3 regions of the Allobosea sp. UC22_33 genome follow, and region 1 is predicted to be linked to each of the others. Evidence: predicted binding sites of a transcription regulator. Region 1 holds the regulator's gene; each other region holds the start of a gene.
What was found. Region 1 encodes HrcA, which represses chaperone genes, less so after heat shock. Its sites were predicted from a motif close to GTTAGCACTCNCNNNNNGNGAGTGCTAAC; they were not measured.
Positions count from the first base shown of each region.

Region 2: a site for HrcA is predicted at 3,116-3,144, ahead of groES (co-chaperone GroES). Genes of this name have one in related genera too.
Region 3: a site for HrcA is predicted at 2,844-2,872, ahead of groES (co-chaperone GroES). Genes of this name have one in related genera too.

Region 1 is NZ_CP170556.1:5,056,090-5,062,764, reverse strand. It holds gene lepA (translation elongation factor 4) at 1-1,124, opposite strand, end outside; gene ACFJGT_RS24500 (helix-turn-helix domain-containing protein) at 1,385-1,984, shown strand; gene ACFJGT_RS24495 (GNAT family N-acetyltransferase) at 1,981-2,517, shown strand; gene ACFJGT_RS24490 (DUF3297 family protein) at 2,667-2,915, opposite strand; gene hrcA (heat-inducible transcriptional repressor HrcA) at 3,005-4,090, opposite strand; gene rph (ribonuclease PH) at 4,235-4,951, shown strand; gene ACFJGT_RS24475 (hypothetical protein) at 4,962-5,132, shown strand; gene rdgB (RdgB/HAM1 family non-canonical purine NTP pyrophosphatase) at 5,135-5,782, shown strand; gene hemW (radical SAM family heme chaperone HemW) at 5,779-6,675, shown strand, end outside.
Region 2 is NZ_CP170556.1:2,561,137-2,567,811, forward strand. It holds gene solA (N-methyl-L-tryptophan oxidase) at 1-997, opposite strand, end outside; gene groL (chaperonin GroEL) at 1,140-2,771, opposite strand; gene groES (co-chaperone GroES) at 2,803-3,090, opposite strand; gene ACFJGT_RS12110 (sulfurtransferase) at 3,629-4,564, shown strand; gene ACFJGT_RS12115 (YeeE/YedE family protein) at 4,637-5,839, shown strand.
Region 3 is NZ_CP170556.1:1,113,983-1,120,657, reverse strand. It holds gene ACFJGT_RS05270 (GNAT family N-acetyltransferase) at 1-382, shown strand, start outside; gene ACFJGT_RS05265 (DMT family transporter) at 379-1,221, shown strand; gene ACFJGT_RS05260 (DUF1801 domain-containing protein) at 1,208-1,636, opposite strand; gene ACFJGT_RS05255 (PaaI family thioesterase) at 1,699-2,181, opposite strand; gene ACFJGT_RS05250 (MarR family winged helix-turn-helix transcriptional regulator) at 2,251-2,706, opposite strand; gene groES (co-chaperone GroES) at 2,936-3,223, shown strand; gene groL (chaperonin GroEL) at 3,271-4,908, shown strand; gene phnD (phosphate/phosphite/phosphonate ABC transporter substrate-binding protein) at 5,125-6,039, shown strand; gene ACFJGT_RS05230 (branched-chain amino acid ABC transporter substrate-binding protein) at 6,192-6,675, shown strand, end outside.

The sequences.
Region 1 (6,675 bases):
ACCGAAGGCGCGGTCGAGATCAGGTTGAGGTTGAACTCGCGCTCCAGCCGCTCCTGGATGATCTCCAGATGCAGCAGCCCGAGGAAGCCGCAGCGGAAGCCGAAGCCGAGCGCGGCCGAGGTCTCCATTTCATAGGAGAACGAGGCGTCGTTCAGCCGCAGCCGGCTCATGGCGGCACGCAGCACCTCGAAATCGGCGGCATCGACCGGGAAGATGCCGCAGAACACCACCGGCTGCACCGGCTTGAAGCCCGGCAGCGGTTCCGCGATCGGCTTCTTCTCGTCGGTGATGGTGTCGCCGACGGCGGTATCCGCGACTTCCTTGATCGAGGCGGTGAAGAAGCCGACCTCGCCGGGGCCGAGCTGCTTGACCTCGGTCATCTTGGGCTTGAACACGCCGACGCGGTCGACGCCATAGGAGGCGTTGGCCCGCATCATCCGGATGGTCATGCCCTTCTTGAGCACGCCGTCGATGACGCGCACCAGCACGACGACGCCGAGATAGGCATCGTACCAGCTGTCGACCAGGAGGCACTTGAGCGACGCATCCGGATCGCCCTTGGGTGCGGGCAGCTTCGCGACGATCGCTTCCAGCACGCCCTCGATATTGAGGCCGGTTTTGGCCGAGATCGGCACGGCCTCGGAGGCATCGAGGCCGATCACGTCCTCGATCTGCTGCTTGATGCGCTCCGGCTCGGCGGCGGGCAGGTCGATCTTGTTGAGGACGGTGACGATCTCGTGGTTGGCGTCAAGCGCCTGATAGACGTTGGCGAGCGTCTGCGCCTCGACGCCCTGGGAGGCATCGACCACCAGCAGCGAGCCCTCGCAGGCCGCGAGCGAGCGCGAGACCTCATAGGCGAAGTCGACATGGCCGGGGGTGTCCATCAGGTTCAGGACATAGTCCTTGCCGTCCTTGGCCCGGTAGTCCAGCCGCACCGTCTGCGCCTTGATGGTGATGCCGCGCTCCTTCTCGATATCCATCGAGTCGAGGATCTGGTCGCTCATGTCGCGGGCGGCGACGGTGCCGGTCTGCTGGATCAGACGGTCGGCCAGCGTCGACTTGCCGTGGTCGATATGCGCGACGATCGAGAAGTTGCGGATATTGTCGATGGAACGGGTGCTCATGCGCGCGCCATAGCAGTGATGCCGCGCGGCGCCAAGCGATTGCGCGTTTCGAAGCGCGACCGACGACCATTAAACTCCAATGTCATCCCGGGCGAAGCGCAGCGAAGACCCGGGATCCATGCCGGAACCCTTCTCGGAAGCGCTCAGGCATGGATCCCGGATCGGCGCCGCTTCGCGGCTTGTCCGGGATGACCGGCGAGGTTCTACCGGATCTCACAATCAAACTTGCGATTCCAATATCTAAGAATTATTCTCTGAGTATGGAGTTCGACCACGATACCGAGATCGACCGGATGCTCGGGCTGCGCCTCAAGGCGGCCCGCCAGCGCCATGGCCTGACGCTCGATGCCCTTGCCGAGCGCAGCGGCGTCAGCCGCGCGATGATCTCCCGCGTGGAGCGCGGCGAATCGAGCCCGACGGCTGCGCTGCTGGTCCGGCTCGGCTCCGGGCTCGGCCTCTCGCTCTCCGCCTTGCTGGAAGAGAATGCAGGAAGCGGGCCGCTGGCGCGCCGCGACGCCCAGCCGGTCTGGCGCGATCCGGCGAGCGGCTATCTGCGCCGCAATGTCTCGCCGCGCGGGATGGGCTCCGGCTTCGAGATCGTCGAGGTGGAGCTGCCGGCCGGCGCGGAAGTCCGGCTCGACAATGCGACCGGCGCCGCGGCGCTCGACCAGCAGATCTGGGTGCTGCGAGGCCGGCTCGACCTGACCGTCGAAGGCATCCGCCATGAACTGGCAGAGGGCGACTGCCTGCAGATGCATCTGCGCGGCCCGATCGTCTACCGCAATCCGGGCGATGCGCCCGTCCGCTACGCCGTCATCCTCGCCGCGAAAAGCGGCGCCTTTCCGGGACATATCGCATGAACGCACGCGCTTTCACCGTCGCCATCGAGACGCTCGACGCCAAGGCTGCCGAAGCCGCGATTCCGGCTCTGGCCGAAATCCTGTGCGACAGCGTCGCCAACGGCGCCTCGGTCGGCTTCATGAACTGGAACACGGCCGCCGATTACGAGCGCTTCTGGCGCGATGTCGCGGCCGGCGTCGCGGGCGGGCAGGTCATCCTGCTCGCCGCTCGGAACGAGGATGGCATCGTGGGAACGGCCCAGCTTCACCTGATCGGCAAGCCGAACCAGCCGCACCGGGCCGAGATCGCCAAGGTTCTGGTGCATTCGCGGGCCCGCCGGCAGGGCATCGGCGAGGCGCTGATGCAGCGGGCCGAGGCGATCGCGCGGGAGAAGGGGCGCGACCTGCTGGTGCTCGACACCGACGAGTACAGCGCGGCGCGGCGGCTCTACAACCGGCTCGGCTGGACAGAAGCCGGCACCATCCCGCGCTACGCGCTGATGCCGGATGGCGCCGATTGCGGTTCGACGTTTTTCTACAAGAGCCTGGCTTGAGCCACCCTTGTCATTCCGGGGCACGCCGCAGGCGTGAACCCGGAAACCACGACGGGGTCGGGCATTTGATATCCGACGACCAGCCGCTCACCCGGTCGTGGATTCCGGGTCCTTCGCTTACGCGAAGCCCCGGAATGACAATGGAAGGCTCAGCCTTCGACCTTGCCACGGATGTAAGGCTCGACCGGGCCTTTGAGCGTGATCGTCATCGGACGGCCGAAGCGGTCCTTGGCGTTGCCGGCGGAGACCTTCACCCAACCCTCGGAGACGCAATACTCCTCGACATTGGTCTTCTCGACGCCCTTGAAACGGATGCCGATGTCGCGCGCCAGCACCTCCTCATTGTAGAAAGGGCTCTCCGGATTGACGGAAAGGCGGTCGGGAAGCTGCTCGGACATGGCTCGCACCTGAATTGCGGAAAGGGATGCTTTGCCCGCTCGATAACCGCTTCCGCCCGCAAAGCCAACTCAGGGCCTTGGGCTGGCTCTCAGCGGCTGCCGTCCAGCAGGCGGCCGACGACCTTGGCGGTGTAGTCGACCATCGGGACGATGCGGGCATAGTTCAGGCGCGTCGGGCCGATGATGCCGACCACGCCGACGATGCGCTGCTCGGCGTCGCGGAAGGGCGCGGCGACCATCGAGGAGCCCGACATCGAGAACAGCTTGTTCTCCGAACCGATGAAGATGCGCACGCCGTCGCCATCCTCGGCGCGGGTCAGCAGGTCGATGACGTCGGTCTGCGTCTCCAGATCGCCGAAGAGCATGCGGATACGCTCGAGGTCCTCCTGCGCCCGGAGGTCGTCGAGCAGGTTGGCCTGGCCGCGCACGATGAGATGGCGGTCGCTGCCGGGGCCGGCCTGGGTCGCAATGCCGCTTTCGACAAGCCGGGCCGTCAGCACGTCGAGCTCGCGCTCCATCAGGGCGCGCTGCCCGCCGATCTCGCTGCGCAGTTCGGCCAGCGTCTTGCCGAGGATGCGGGCGTTCAGGAAATTCGCGGCCTCGCTCAGGGCCGAGGCCGGCAGGCCGGGCGGAAGCGCCAGCAGGCGATTCTCGACCGTGCCGTCCTCAGAGACAAGCACAACCAGCGCGCGGGCCGGATCGAGCCGGACGAATTCGATATGCTTCAGCCGGACATCGGCCTTGGTGGTGACGACGACGCCGGCGCCGCGCGACAGGCCGGAAAGCAGGGCCGAGGCTTCCGTCAGGGTCTGATCGAGATTGCGGTTGCTGGCGGCAACCCTGATCTGGGCCTCGATGCGCGCGCGCTCGTCGGACGTGAGATTGCCGACCTCCATCATCGCGTCGACGAAGAAGCGCAGGCCTCTCTCGGTGGGCAGGCGCCCGGCAGACGTGTGCGGTGCGTAGATCAGGCCCGCCAGTTCCAGATCGGTCATGACGTTGCGCACCGTCGCCGGCGAGAGCGCCATCGGCAGCAGGCGGGCGATGTTGCGCGAGCCGACGGGCTCCCCCGTCGTCAGATAGCCGTCGACGATCTGGCGAAAAATCTCGCGCGAGCGCTGGTCGGTCTCGACCAGGCCGCTCATCGTCTCGGGGCGGGGCGTATGGGCGCTCATGAACCCTTTCAGGCGAACCGTCGTTCTCTATCCTATTGTCGTCATGCAGGAGGCGCGGATCAAGGGGCAAGCCCCGCCCGTGCCTTGCCGTCAGCGGCGCGAGCGCCTACAAGCCGCCACTTCCCCGCAAGACAGGAATATTTCATGCGACCCTCCAAACGCGCCGCCGACGAGATGCGCAAGGTCACGCTCGAACGCGGCGTGGTGCGCTATGCCGAGGGTTCCTGCATGGTCACGTTCGGCGAGACCAAGGTGCTCTGCGCCGCGACCGTCGAGGAAAAGGGGCCGCCGTGGCTGCGTGGTACCGGCAAAGGCTGGGTCACCGCCGAATATTCGATGCTGCCGCGCGCCACGCATGAGCGCACGCGCCGCGAGGTCACCTCGGGCAAGCCTTCCGGCCGCACGCAGGAGATCCAGCGCCTGATCGGCCGCAGCTTGCGCGCCGTGGTCGATCTCACCGCGATCGGCGAGCGCCAGATCGTCGTCGATTGTGACGTGCTCCAGGCCGATGGCGGCACGCGCACGGCCTCGATCACCGGCGCCTGGGTCGCGCTGCACGACGCGCTGAAATGGATGGAAGGGCGCGGCCTGCTCAAGGGCACGAACCCGCTGAAGGACCATGTCGCCGCGATCTCCTGCGGCATCGTCGCCGGCAACCCGGTGATCGATCTCGACTATGTCGAGGATTCAGGCGCGCAGACCGACGCGAATTTCGTCATCACCGGCTCGGGCGGCATCGTCGAGGTGCAGGGCACGGCCGAGGGCGCGCCCTTCTCCGAGGAGGAGCTGCTCGCGCTGCTCAAGCTCGCCAAGGGCGGCGTCTCCAAGCTCGTCACGCTGCAGAAGGCGGCGGTGGCTTAAAGGACCCGATATGTCCTCGCTGGAAATCGGTGTCGCGGTTGCGATTGCAATCATCGTGATAGCCATGGTGATCGTCATCAGCCTTCGCTCGACTTCCAGCCATAAGGCGCGCAGACAATCCTTCGAAGCGCCCGACCGAGGCTATCAGCCTCCGAATGATGACGGAGGACATGCAGTATGAAGATGAGCCAACACCGCCTCCTCACCGGCAAGGTCGTGATCGCCACCCATAACCAGGGCAAGTTGCGCGAGATGCGTGACTTGCTGGCGCCCTATGGCATCGAGCTGGTCTCGGCCGGAGAGCTCGGCCTGCCCGAGCCGGTCGAGGATGGCACCATGTTCTCGGAGAATGCGGCGATCAAGGCGGTCGCCGCGGCCTCGGCCAGCGGTTTGCCGGCGCTTTCCGACGATTCCGGCATCTGCATCGATGCGCTCGACGGCGCGCCCGGCCTGTTCTCGGCCAACTGGGCCGGGCCGGGCAAGGATTTCGCCCCCGCGATCGGACGCGTGCAGATGGAACTTGCCAAGCGCGGTGCCATCACGCCCCAGAAGCGCAAGGCGCATTTCGTCTCGGCGCTGGTGATCGCCTGGCCAGATGGGCATCAGGAATTGTTCGAGGGCCGCGTCTTCGGCACCGTGACCGAGCAGGCGCGCGGCCTGGGCGGCTTCGGCTACGACCCGATCTTCCTGCCTGACGGCCATGACAAGACCTTCGGCGAGATGACGGCGCTGGAGAAGCACGGCATTCCGGCCGATGGCTCGCCCGGCCTGTCGCATCGCGCGCGCGCCTTCCATGTGCTCGCCGCCGCCTGCCTGAGGAAGCCCTCTTGAGCGCCCCGGCCGCCCTCGCGGCGCGGCCATCACTCCTGCATCCGACCGCGGATGCGGGCTTCGCCGTCTATGTGCATTGGCCATTCTGCCTGGCCAAATGCCCCTATTGCGACTTCAACTCCCATGTCCGGCTGCAGCCGCCGGACCAGCAACGCTATATCGCCGCCTTCCGCCGCGAGATCGCGCATCGCGCCGCGCTGGTGCCGGGACGCACGGTCTCCTCGATCTTCTTCGGCGGCGGCACGCCCTCGCTGATGGAGGGGGCGACGGTCGGCGCGATCCTCGATGCGATCGGCGAATACTGGGCGGTCGATCCGAACTGCGAAGTGTCGCTGGAGGCCAACCCGACCAGCGTCGAGGCCGGGCGCTTCCGCGATTTCCGCGCGGCCGGCGTCAACCGCGTCTCGCTCGGCGTGCAGGCGCTGAACGATGCCGATCTCAAGGCGCTCGGCCGGATGCATTCCGCCGAGGAGGCGCTCGCCGCCGTCGCCATCGCGCGGCAATATTTCGAGCGCTATTCCTTCGACCTGATCTATGCCCGCTCGCCCTTGCAGACGCCTGCGCTTTGGCGCGCCGAGCTGGAACTGGCGATCAGTCATGCGGCCGAGCATCTCTCGCTCTACCAGCTCACGATCGAGCCCGGCACGGCCTTCGAGCGGCTGTTCCGCGCCGGCAAACTCGCCATCCCGGACCATGATGCGGGCGCCGCGCTCTACGAGATCACGCAGGAGATCACGGCCAAACACGGCCTGCCCGTCTACGAGATCTCGAACCATGCGCGGCCCGGCGCGGAATGCCGGCACAATCTCGTCTATTGGCACTATGGCGAATATGCCGGCATCGGCCCCGGCGCCCATGGTCGGCTGGTGACGGCGGAAGGCCGCATGGCGCAT
Region 2 (6,675 bases), 2.5 Mb from region 1:
GGTCAATGACGAAGCCGCCGTCGGGCGAAACTGTGTAGAGACACGTCGCCCGGCGCGAAACGTCGGGTCGCAGCCCGTGCAGCCGCCCCTCGACTGCGCTGGTGTAGAATTCCCGCGACTCCGCTTCGTTGCTGGAGCGGTCGAAGCTGTCCGGATCGACGAAGCGATTCTTCTCGCCATGGGCGACCTTCACGACACCGTCGATGGCCGGGAAGCCATAGAAGCCCTGCCGCGCGCCCGTCGCCCAGATGAAGACGGGGGCATCGCTCCAGGCGGGCGTTGCAGCAGCATCCAGGCCGTACCAGTGCAGGATTTCGCGCGTGGGGCGCAGCAGGCTCTCGAAGCTCGGACCGAGCAGCTTGCCGGCCCAGGCTCCCGCGCTCACGACGAGGCGGCCGGCACGGATCGTGTCGTGGTTGGTCCGCAGCTCGACATGATCGCCATGCGGCACGATCTCCCGGACGTGGGTGTCGAGCGCTAGGGTCGCTCCTGCCGCGACGGCGAGGCGCAGTTGCGCGGCGACGCAATTCTCCGGCCGCAGATAGCCGCCTTCCGGCTCGACATAGACACGGTCGTCATCGGCCAGGTTCAGCCAGGGATAGCGCCGCCCCGCTTCTGCCGCGTCGATGACGTCGTGACGGATAGCCTCGTCTCGCGCGATGGCGGAGACGCGCGTGACGTAATCGATCGCTCCATTGCTTTGCTCGCCGCCCGAGACCGCCAGAAACCCGACCTGCCCGAAGAGGCTCGCACCTGTGCGCGCCTCAAGCTCCCTCCAGATCTCATGGGAGCGCCGTACCAACGGAGCCAATGGCTTGCCTTCCGCCACTGCCAGCCGCGTGATCCGCGTTTCGCCGTGGCTCGACCCCTGCCGATGTGGCGGGCTGAATCGGTCGATTCCAAGCACGTCGGCGCCGCGGGCCGCCAACTGGAACAGGGTCGCGGAGCCCATCGCACCGAGACCGAGAACCGCGACATCAACCGATTTCCGCGCCATGCAGCATCCGCTTTAGCTTGCCGCCCGCGAGGCATTCGCGGCGGATTGAGACTTCGAAGAAGACCGTCGTAACGCCGAAGGAAGCGCGCGGCAGAAGCCGCGCGCCTACCGTTTTAGGGACGATCGACGTGCCGGAACGCTCTCAGAAGTCGAGACCGCCCCCCGTCGGCAGCGCCGGTGCGGCCGCCTTTTCCTTCGGCGCTTCGGTGATCAGCGCCTCGGTCGTGACGAGCAGGCCTGCGACCGACGCGGCATCCTGCAGGGCCGTCCGCACGACCTTGACCGGATCGACGATCCCGGCCTGGATCAGGTCGACATATTGCTCGGTCTGCGCGTTGTAGCCGAAGGTCGCGGATTTCGCTTCCAGCAGCTTGCCGACGACGACGGCGCCCTCGACACCGGCATTCTCCACGATCTGGCGGAGCGGCGCCTCCAGCGCCTTCAGCACGATCTGGATGCCGGCGCTGACGTCGTCGTTGTCGCTCTTCAGCTTCGCGACGGCCGCCTTCGCGCGCAACAGTGCGACACCGCCACCAGGCACGATGCCTTCGGCGATAGCCGCTCGGGTCGCGTTGAGCGCATCGTCGACGCGATCCTTCTTCTCCTTCACGTCGATCTCGGTCGCACCGCCGACGCGGATCACAGCTACGCCGCCGGCCAGCTTGGCCAGCCGCTCCTGCAGTTTCTCGCGGTCGTAGTCCGAGCTCGTTTCCTCGATCTGCGCTTTGATCTGCGCGACACGCGCCTCGATCGCCTTCTTCTTCCCGGCGCCGTCGACGACCGTGGTGTTCTCCTTATCGATCCGAACCTTCTTGGCGCGGCCGAGCTGGGCCAGCGTCACGCTTTCCAGCTTGATGCCGAGATCTTCCGAGATGGTCTCGCCGGCCGTGAGGATCGCAATGTCTTCCAGCAGCGCCTTGCGACGATCGCCGAAGCCGGGCGCCTTCACCGCCGCGACCTTGAGGCCGCCACGGAGCTTGTTGACCACGAGCGTGGCCAGCGCCTCGCCCTCGATGTCCTCGGCGATGATGAGCAGCGGCTTGCCGGTCTGCACGACGGCCTCAAGGATCGGCAGCAGCGACTGCAGCGAGGAGAGCTTCTTTTCATGGATGAGGATGTAGGGGTCCTCGAACTCGACGAGGAGCTTCTCGGCGTTCGTCACGAAATAAGGCGAGAGATAGCCACGGTCGAACTGCAGGCCCTCGACGACGTCGAGCTCGGTCTCCAGGCTCTTGGCCTCCTCGACCGTGATCACGCCTTCCTTGCCGACACGCTGCACCGCTTCGGAGATGATCGCCCCGATGGAGGCGTCACCATTCGCCGAAATCGTGCCGACCTGCGCGATCTCGTCGGTTTTTGCGACCCTGGTCGCGCGCTTTTCCAGGTCTTTGACCGCCTCGGCGACCGCAAGGTCGATGCCGCGCTTCAAGTCCTGCGGATTGAAGCCGGCGGCGACCGCCTTCGAACCCTCGCGGACGATTGACTGGGCGAGCACGGTGGCCGTCGTGGTACCGTCGCCGGCAAGATCGTTCGTCTTGGAGGCAACTTCTCGCAGGAGCTGGGCGCCCAGATTCTCGAATCTGTCAGCCAGCTCAATTTCCTTGGCGACACTGACGCCGTCCTTGGTGATGCGGGGGGCACCGAACGACTTCTCGATCACGACGTTGCGGCCCTTCGGACCGAGCGTGACCTTCACCGCATAGGCGAGGATATCGACGCCGCGCAGCAGGCGATCACGCGCATCCGCGGAAAATTTCACATCTTTGGCAGCCATGCCACTCTCCTTCGAAACGAGTTGCGCAGCGTCAGCCGATGACGCCGAGAATGTCGGATTCCTTGGCGATCAGGAGGTCCTGGCCATCGATCTTGACCTCGGTACCGGACCACTTGCCGAACAGGACGCGGTCGCCCTTCTTGACGTCGAGCGGGATGAGCTTGCCGCTTTCATCGCGGGCGCCGGCGCCCACGGCGACGACCTCGCCCTCCTGAGGTTTTTCCTTGGCGGTATCGGGAATGATGATACCGCCCTTCGTCGTTTCCTCGCCGTCCAGACGGCGGATCACGACGCGGTCGTGAAGCGGGCGAAATGCCATTGAAATCTCCTGGGACCTGAAGTGGCTTGGCACTCCTCATCCGGGAGTGCCAATGGCCCAGCTTTGGAGTCAGATCGCCGGGCGTCAATATTAGTATATTATTTAGTAGATTATTTGCGCATCCGGCTGGAGGTCGAAAAGTCTGACAAGCCGCACGGCTGGGCAGAGAATTTCATTCCGACGAGGCCGCCAAGCCGGCGACGAGAGCAACAAAATCCGCCCAACGACATCTTGTATCAACCTAGTGGGCGATGCAGTGCGTTAGCCGCCTCGCCAGAATAGCGCCCGAGCCGACGGCTCCATGTGTTCGGCGACGGCTTTCAAGGCGTAGCCGCACCATCGCCTTCCATCATCATAAGAGGCCGCCTCCGGCCAAGCCCCTCAACGTGCGCAGGGATCGCAGAGCGCGTTGTTTTCTTAAACCAAGGTCGTACGACTTTTCCTTCCCCAGCGGGGCTGAAGAAAAAAATCTCATTCGGCTTCCCCCGGCCACCTGTGGCGAAATCATGGCAAAGCTTTCAATCAAGGAGATCGCGCCATGTTCGCATTGTCCCTACTGCGCAAGAGCGCCCTCTCACTGGCAGCGACGCTGCTGGTCGGTGGTGCCGCGCTCGCCAACTCCGGTCCGCTCGTCACAACCGACTGGCTGGAGAAGAACCTGAGCGATCCCAAAGTGCGGATCGTCGAGGTCAGCGTCGAGCCCGGCCTTTATGAGCGTGGCCATATCCCCGGTGCGCAGAACGTCGTCTGGCACACCGATCTCGCCGATACGGTCGAGCGGGACATCGCCAAGCCGGAGAAGTTCCAGGCACTCGCCCGCAAGCTCGGCCTCGACAAGGACGTCACCATCGTCCTCTACGGCGACAGCAATAACTGGTTTGCCGCCTGGGGCGCCTGGGTCTTCGATATCTACGGCCTGCGTGACAATGTGAAGCTGCTCGATGGCGGCCGCAAGAAATGGGAGCTGGAGAAGCGCCCGGTCTCGACCAACCCGCTGGCGATCAAAGCTTCCGCCTTCTCCGTCGCCGAGCCCAACCGCAAGCTGCGCGCCCGCCTGGCCGACGTCGTCGCGACCGTCGAGAAGAAGTCGGACGCGCGCGTCCTCGACATCCGCTCGGCCGACGAGTTCTCTGGCAAGATCATCGCACCGGCCGGCTTCCAGGAACTCGCGCTGCGCGCCGGCCATATCCCCGGTTCCGTCAACGTGCCCTGGGCGCAGGCGGTCAACCAGGCAGATGGCACGCTCAAATCGCCGGAGGAGCTGAAGAAGCTCTACGCCAATGTCGGTATCGACGGCTCCAAGCCGGTGATCACGACCTGCCGTATCGGCGAGCGCTCCAGCCACACCTGGTTCATCCTGTCGCGCGTGCTCGGCTATCAGGTCGCGAATTATGACGGCTCCTGGACCGAGTACGGCAATACCGTCGGCCTGCCGATCAGCAACCCTGCCGGCACGGTCTGGGGCGGCAAGTAAGCCAGCCTTGCGCCGATGAGCATCTCCGACGAAAGCGGCGCGCTGGATTACCAGCGCGCTCGGGAAACAGCCATGGCGGCTCCGGCCGCCGTGGCCGAACGCGCTTCCGGCCTGTCCTGGGGGGTCTTGACGGCACTCGGCCTTGCCGCCCTCCTCGCGCTGGCGATCGTCGGCATCGGCCGCCATGGCGACCCGGCGCCGCAGCTGCAATTATCGCTGATCCTCGGCGCCGCCTTCGGCTTCGTGATCCAGCGCTCGCGCTTCTGCTTCCTCTGCATCTGGCGCGACTGGCTGGACCGGCGCGATCCGCGCGGCCTGCTCGGCATCGTCACGGCGCTCGCGGTGGGCATCGCCGGCTATACGCTGATCTTCGGCGTCTGGCTGCCGGACCCGTCGGGCACGCGCCTGCCGCCGACCGCCCATATCGGGCCGGTGAGCCTCGCGCTCGTGCTTGCCGGCCTCGCCTTCGGGGCCGGGATGGCGCTTTCCGGCTCCTGTCTCAGCGCCCATCTCTATCGCCTCGGCGAGGGCTCACCGACCGCGCCTTTCGCCCTGATCGGCGCAGTGGCCGGGTTCGTGCTGGGCTTCCAGAGCTGGAACGCGCTCTACCTCTGGACGATCGCGGACGCGCCAGTCCTCTGGCTGCCTCGCCATCTCGGGTACGGCGGTGCGCTGATCGCATCCCTCGTCGTTCTGGCCACGCTGGCGGTTTTCCTCCTGCGGAAGGGAATTCTTCCCCTGCAGCCGGCACCGGCGCTCGATCCCTTCGCAAGCATCTTCCGGCAGCGCTGGCCGGCGTGGCTGGGTGGGCTGTTAGTCGGACTAATCGGGGTTGCTGCCTATCTGCGCCTGTCTCCTCTCGGGGTGACCGCCGAGATCGGCTCGCGCTCGCGCCAGCTTGCCGCCGCCTTCGAGCTTCTACCCTCGCGCCTCGAAGGCCTCGACAGCTTCCGCGGTTGCGCCACCATCATCCGCGACGCCCTGCTGACTTCGAACGGCTTGTTTATCACCGGCCTCGTCGCAGCCGCATTGATCGCGGCACTGGCGGCTGGTGAATTCAAGCCAAGCTGGCCGACCGCCGGTCAAGTGTTGCGCGGCCTTAGTGGCGGTATCCTGCTCGGCTGGGGCACCATCATCGGACTTGGCTGCACAGTGGGCACGCTGCTCTCGGGTGTTTCTGCAGGAGCGATCTCCGGCTGGTTGTTTGGAATCGCTCTGATCGTGGGCACCACGGTTGTTCTTCGGCTGGGGCGGCTATTCGGCTTACGCCTATGATCGCCGCGTTGCTGTAGGAACGCTACATCCCAAGCCTCGTCGAGACTGCGGGATAGCTCGATCTAGAAGCATCCCAAACTATGCGAAATGGCGCTGTCGATCCAAGGCTCCGGGTTCGACGTCGCCAGCATGAAGCCGTCCCTACTGAGCGATGTGGAACAGCGTCTGACCGATCGACGATCCTTTTGGGTTACCGCCATGCAGGTAGGACCCGGCGGGATCACAACTTGGCAAGTCGCGCGACGTGGCGCCTCGAGACGCCTCTATCCAAACGCTGGCTGATTGCGACATCACTGAGATCGACCCGGTCGCGAACGATAAATCGCACGGCAACCGATATTGGGACCAGCCCGCTGCTAAGCGGTAAAGGATTGGATCAAGAATTTGAACTCAGATCCTTCACATCCAGCATGCGACTCGCAAAGATGCCTAAGCGCGTCGGCGCTTCAATGGATTCGGCACCGCAAGTTTGATCGCACGCAATGGACGCGGAAGCACTTCGAGAGGCTAGGCGAAAACTCGGTCTGACCGAAGTTGCCTTCGGCGACATGTTCGGCGTTTCGAGGCGGTCGGTGCAGAACTGGTCGAAGAAGGGACCACCTCCCTACATTGCCGAGCTACTGAAATTGGCTCTGCTGACCCGCATCGCCGGGCCGGGCCGCTCAGACGCCGATCCGACCCCGGCAGGCGCCGTGCCTGTGGCTCCTGCCCTCGACACACTCTTAACTTCTGCCGTTGCCGCAGGCTGGGATAAGGGCGCCGTGCTTAAAGCCTTCGAAGCCTGGGTGGTTGTTCAACGGCGAAGCTCGCGCCGTTAACCATAATGAATGATGGAC
Region 3 (6,675 bases), 1.5 Mb from region 1:
GCCCGAATTGCGCCGGCCGGCATCCTATTTCGCCGCCAAGGGCGGCATGCTCTGGATCGTGGACGGACCGGAAGAGCGCATCGCCGGCTCGCTCGGCGTCAGGCCCGTATCCGAGCAGAATGCCGTCGAATTAGCCAAGGTCTATGTCGACCCCGCCTTCCGCGGCGCCGGGCTGGCGCAGACCCTCTTCGCCAGGGCACTCGATTTTGCCGAACAGGGCGGCTTCACCGAGATGACGCTGTGGTCGGATACGCGCTTCACCCGCGGCCATCGCTTCTACGAGAAGCTCGGCTTCGCGCGCTGGCCGGGCGAGCGCTATCTCGGCGATGCCTCGGAAAGCTGGGAATATCATTTCCGCAAGCCGCTTCGCGGCGCCCCGTGACCCTCTCGATCGCCTTCCGGGCCGCCCTCGGCATCGCCCTGCTCACCGCCATGGACGGGGTGATCAAGGGCCAGATGCAGCAGCATCCCTTCATCGTGGCGCTGTTCATGCGCTTCGTGATGGGCGGCATCTGCGCGCTGATCGTGCTCGCCATCGCGCGGCCGCCCCGGCCAACGCAGGCCAGCCTGATCGGCAATCTCGCACGGATTCCTCTGGTGGTGCTCACCGCCAGCAGCTTCTTCTACTCGGTCTCCGTGCTGCCGCTGGCGGAGGCGCTGACGCTCTCGTTCCTCGCGCCGGTCTTCGTCGCGCTGCTCGGCGGGCTCCTGCTCAAGGAGAAGATCGACAGGCGCATCCTGCAGGCGCTCGGCTTTGGGATCGCCGGCATGCTGGTCATGGTCTGGCCGCGGTTGCAGGGCCATGTCAGCGGCGCCAGCCTCGGCGTGGCCGCCGCACTGTTCTCGGCGGTGAGTTATGCCTTCAACCTGATCCTGCTCCGGCGCATCGCGCTCAGGGAACACCCGACCGTCATCGTCGCCTTCCAGAATGTCGGGCCCGCGCTCTGCCTCGCCGTTCCGGCGGCGCTTGCCTTCGTGCCGATGACGCTGGCGGATCTCGCGGCCTATCTGTTTGCGGGAGCGCTCGGCGTTGCAGGCCACCTCACGCTGACCTCGGCCTATGCCCGGGCGGCCGCCTCGCGCCTGGCCCCGATCGAATACACGGCGCTGATCTGGGCGAGCCTGCTCGGCTTCTTCGTCTTCGGCGAAGTGCCGCTCTACACGACCTATCTCGGCGCCTTGCTGATCGTCGCGGGCGCCATCGCCGTCAGCCGGCGTTGATGGCGCCCTTGAGGTGGTAGGTCAGGGCGAGCGCGATGCAATGGTCGAGCGCTTCCGTCGGCACAGCCTCGCCAAGGCGGAACACCAGAGCCCGCTCGCCATCCACGCGCAGGATGGCGGGGTAGAGCTGCCGGAACGTGCCTGCCAGGCTGGTCTGACAATGGACGTAGAGCGCGTAGGCGTCAGGCGCGCTGCGGACCGGGCCGAGCCGGATCGTCGTACCGATGCGCGCTCGGGCGGGATGATAGGCCGGCTCGTTCCATTTCAGGGTTTCGGCGAGAGCGCCGATGGCGGGCGTTGCAGCCGCGACGTCGAAGATGCGCTGGCGTAGCTCAAGCAGAGGATGCTGCAGTTGCGCCGGGAAGGAACGGTATCGCGCCGCGACATCCGGCGTGTGGAACGGGACGAACGGCATCGGGCAGCTCCCGCGACGGTGCTTGTCCCATAGCGCAGCCGCAGCAGGCCGAACAGCGCCGCTCAGACTTCCGCTCGCTTGCCGGGCAGGATCAGGCAGGTCTCCGTGCCGTGCGCGAGCAGCTTGCCGCGGGCATCGACCAGCCTCCCCTCCGTCGTGATCACCGTACTGCCGCGATGGATCAACTTGCCCTCGCAGCGCACCGGGCCGCTATCCGGCATGACCGGACGGACATAGTTCAGCTTCATCTCAAGCGTGGTGTAGCCCTCGCCGGGCTTCAGCGTCGCATGGGCGGCGCAGGCCATGGCGGAGTCGAGGATCGTCGCGGTCCAGCCGCCATGGATCGTGCCGAGCGGATTGAAGAAGCGCGCCGAGGGCTGGCCGACGAAGACCACCCTGCCCTCGTCGGCCTCGACCAGCTCGAAATCCATGGCATCGGCGAAGGGCGGCGCCGGATTGGTGCCGGCGATGATCCCGCGCAGGAAGCTCAAGCCATCGCCCGCGACCAGGTCCTCGCGAGACACCACCCCAACCGTGCGATTCATGCCAATCTCCAATCGTGTATCTGCACGATAGAGACATGGACCTGCGACGGTCAACCGACGAACCCAGCTTCAGCGCTCGCCGCGCGCGGCCCGGCGCAGCGCCTTCAGGCCGTCGCGGGTCTCGCGCCAGCGGTCCTCGCCAAAGCCGCCCTCGATCTTGTCCTGCGCCGCACGCCAATAGGGGATCGCGGCCTCGATCGCGGCCTTGCCTTTCTCCGTCACCGCATAGACCGATGCCCGCCCGCGGCACTCGACCGGCTCGACCATGCCCTCGGCCGCCAGAAGCTGGAGGTTGCGCGTCAGCGACGTCCGCTCCAGTGCGAAGCGTTCCGCCAGCTCCGTGACCGATTTCCACTGCCCGGTCGATAGCGCCGAGAGCAGTACGAACTGTGTGATCTTGAGGCCGCTCGGGCGCATTGCCTCGTCATAGGCCCGCGTCACGGCGCGTGCGGTCATGCGGACATGCAGCGCGACGCAGGAACGGGCGATGGCGTCGAGGCGCGGGTCGGGCGAGGGCGTCGTCATTACGCCATGTTAGCGTGTTCAAGCGCTGCTGCCAGCAGGCCTGCAGGGACCTGCGACATCGCATCCGCCGGCATTCACTTTATCGCGGGGCGCTTCCTTGACTCTCCGCGACCTCGCGCCTATCTCCGGCTGCAACTGTTAGCACTCTCACTTGGTGACTGCTAACAGCGTCCCCCGGGTGCCCGTCAGCGGCGCCCGAACCGAATAAGATCGAGAGGAAGACAGAACCATGAAGTTCCGTCCGTTGCATGACCGCGTCGTGGTCCGTCGCCTGGATGGCGAAGAGAAGACCAAGGGTGGCATCATCATCCCCGAGACCGCCAAGGAAAAGCCCCAGGAGGGCGAGGTCATCGCCGTCGGTTCCGGCGCGCGTGACGAGGCCGGCAAGCTCGTTGCCCTCGACGTCAAGAAGGGCGACCGCGTCCTGTTCGGCAAGTGGTCCGGCACCGAGGTCAAGATCGATGGTCAGGATCTCCTGATCATGAAGGAATCCGACATCATGGGCGTCGTCGGCTGATAGCCGCCTGACCGCCTCTTCCGTTTCCAGTTCAAGGAGTAGCTCTCATGGCTGCTAAAGACGTCAAATTCGGCACCGATGCCCGCGACAAGATGCTGCGCGGCGTGGATATCCTCGCCAATGCCGTGAAGGTGACGCTGGGCCCGAAGGGCCGCAACGTCGTGATCGAGAAGTCGTTCGGCGCCCCGCGCATCACCAAGGACGGCGTCACCGTCGCCAAGGAGATCGAGCTTTCCGACAAGTTCGAGAACATGGGCGCCCAGATGGTCCGCGAAGTCGCTTCGCGCCAGAACGACCACGCCGGCGACGGCACCACGACCGCCACCGTTCTCGCCCAGGCGATCGTCCGTGAAGGCGCCAAGTCGGTTGCGGCCGGCATGAACCCGATGGACCTGAAGCGCGGCATCGACCTGGCTGTCGAGGCCATCGTCGCCGACCTCAAAAAGAACTCCAAGAAGGTCACGTCGAACGCGGAAGTCGCGCAGGTCGGCACCATCTCGGCCAACGGCGACGAGTCGGTCGGCAAGATGATCTCGACCGCCATGCAGAAGGTCGGCAACGAGGGTGTCATCACCGTCGAGGAAGCCAAGACCGCCGAGACCGAGCTCGACGTCGTCGAGGGCATGCAGTTCGACCGCGGCTATCTCTCGCCGTACTTCATCACCAACTCGGAGAAGATGGTCGCCGAGCTGGAAGACCCCTACATCCTGATCTTCGAGAAGAAGCTGTCCTCGCTCCAGGCGATGCTGCCGATCCTCGAGGCCGTCGTGCAGACCGGCAAGCCGCTGCTCATCATCGCCGAGGACGTCGAGGGCGAGGCCCTGGCCACGCTCGTCGTCAACAAGCTCCGTGGCGGCCTCAAGGTCGCGGCCGTCAAGGCTCCGGGCTTCGGCGATCGCCGCAAGGCCATGCTCGAGGACATCTCGATCCTGACCGCCGGCCAGATGATCTCGGAAGACCTCGGCATCAAGCTCGAGACCGTGACCCTCCAGATGCTCGGCCGCGCCAAGAAGGTGCGCATCGAGAAGGAGAACACCACGATCATCGACGGCGCCGGCAAGAAGAAGGACATCGAGGCTCGCGTCGGCCAGATCAAGGCCCAGATCGAGGAGACCTCCTCGGACTACGACCGTGAGAAGCTCCAGGAGCGTCTGGCAAAGCTCGCCGGCGGCGTCGCGGTCATCCGCGTCGGCGGCGCGACCGAGGTCGAGGTCAAGGAGAAGAAGGACCGCGTCGACGACGCCCTGAACGCGACCCGCGCTGCGGTCGAAGAAGGCATCCTTCCCGGCGGTGGCGTTGCGCTCCTGCGCGCCCTGTCCTCGGTCAAGGGCATCAAGACCCAGAACGACGACCAGAAGACCGGCGTCGAGATCGTCCGCAAGGCGATCATGGCTCCGGCCCGCCAGATCGTCGACAACGCCGGCGATGACGGCGCGGTCGTGATCGGCAAGCTGCTCGAGTCGAAGGACTACACCTACGGCTACAACGCCCAGACCGGCGAGTACGGCGATCTGGTCAAGGCCGGCATCATCGACCCGACCAAGGTCGTGCGCACGGCGATCCAGGACGCGGCTTCGATCGCTGGCCTGCTGATCACCACCGAGGCGATGGTTGCCGAGCTGCCGAAGAAGGACTCGCCGATGCCCCCGATGGGCGGCGGCGGCATGGGCGGCATGGACTTCTGAGGAAGTCCAGACGCCCAAAGCGTCTGAATTCCGAAACCGGGCAACCCCGGTTTCGGGGGCGGCATGGACTTCTGATCCAGCCTCTCAGGCAATTACGGAAGGCCCGGCGCAAGCCGGGCCTTTTTCGTTTCACGGCACTGTCATCCGGCCGCCATCCGGCCGTCGTCGCGGGCGCGCATCGAGGCGCCATCAAAACTCACCGCGACAGAGATGATCATGCCGACACGCCGTTCCTTTCTTGCCGGCCTCGCCGCCAGCAGCGTCGCTCCTGCTTTCGCTCAAGGCGCGGACTGGCGGCAGGGCATCAAGGAGGTGCGCTTCGGCGTCTCCTCCGCCGAGAACGAGGCCGGCGCGATCGCCCGGACCCAGCCGATGGTGGATTACCTGACGCAGCGCCTCGGCGTGCCCGTGCGCTTCTTCCGGGTCTCGGATTATGCCGGCCTCGTCGAGGCGATGCGCGCCGACCAGGTCGACTTCGCCCGCTTCGGGCCTGCGGTCTACGCGCTCGGCCGCCGCGTGCTCGGCGACAAGCTCCAGCCGCTGATCCGTGACGTCGATAACCAAGGGCAGGAAGGCTATTACTCCGTGCTGCTGGTGCGGGCCGACAGCGCCTATCAGAGCCTCGCCGATCTCAAGGGTAAGGTGATGGCCTTCGCCGATCCGAACTCGACCTCCGGCTACGCCTTCCCCGCCTATTTCCTGCGCAAGCAGGGCATCGACCCCAAGGCCCATTTCAGCGGCACGGTCTTCTCCGGCGGCCACGACAATTCGGTGCTGGCGCTGGTGCGCGGCCAATTCGACGTCGTCGCGACCTATCAGGTCAATGCGGAGCATGGCGTCGCGCAGCGGCTGGCCCAGAAGGGCATGATCCCGTCCGGCTCGACCCGCGTGCTCTGGACCTCGCCCCTGATCCCGGCGAGCCCGTTCTCGGTCCGCGCCAACCTGCCGCAGGGGCTTAAGGACGATTTCGTCGCTGCGATGAACGCGATGAAGGAGGCCGCCCCCGAGGCGTGGAAGAGCTTCACCGACGGCCATGTCTCGCGCTATGCGCCGGCCCGCCACGAGGATTATCTCGACGTGATCGCCGTCACCGAGGAGCTGGAAGCCCAGCGCAAGGCACGCAGCGGCTGAGCGCGGGCGCCTCCTGCCACACCGCCATGCATTTCCCGCCAAGGCTGATGAAAGCTTGGGCAGTGCCCTCCGTCGGCTTCCTGGCCTATACAGGTTGCAAGCGATCCCGAACAGGATCGCGCGCTAAAGTTGCATGTCGTAGGGAGATGCAGATGAAAAAGTCACAGCTTTTGTCGGGCGCCGCATTGGCCGCCGCCCTCTTCCTCTCCGCCCAGGCTGCGCAGGCCGACATCACCATCGGGCTCGTCGCGCCGCTGACCGGCCCGGTCGCCGCCTATGGCGACCAGGTCAAGAACGGCGCCCAGACCGCCGTCGACGCCATCAACAAGGCTGGCGGCGTGCTCGGCGAGAAGCTTGTGTTGAAGCTTGCCGACGATGCCGGCGATCCGAAGCAGGGGGTCTCCTCCGCCAACCTGCTGGTCGGCGAGAAGGTCAAGTTCGTGGTCGGCCCGGTGACCTCCGGCGTCGCCATGGCGGTCTCGGACGTGTTCTCGGAGAGCGGCGTGCTGATGGTGACGCCGACCGCGACCTCGCCGGCGCTGACGACGCGCGGGCTGACCAATGTCTTCCGCACCTGCGGCCGCGACGACCAGCAGGCCGACATCGCCGCGACTTACGTCCTTAAGAACCTCAAGG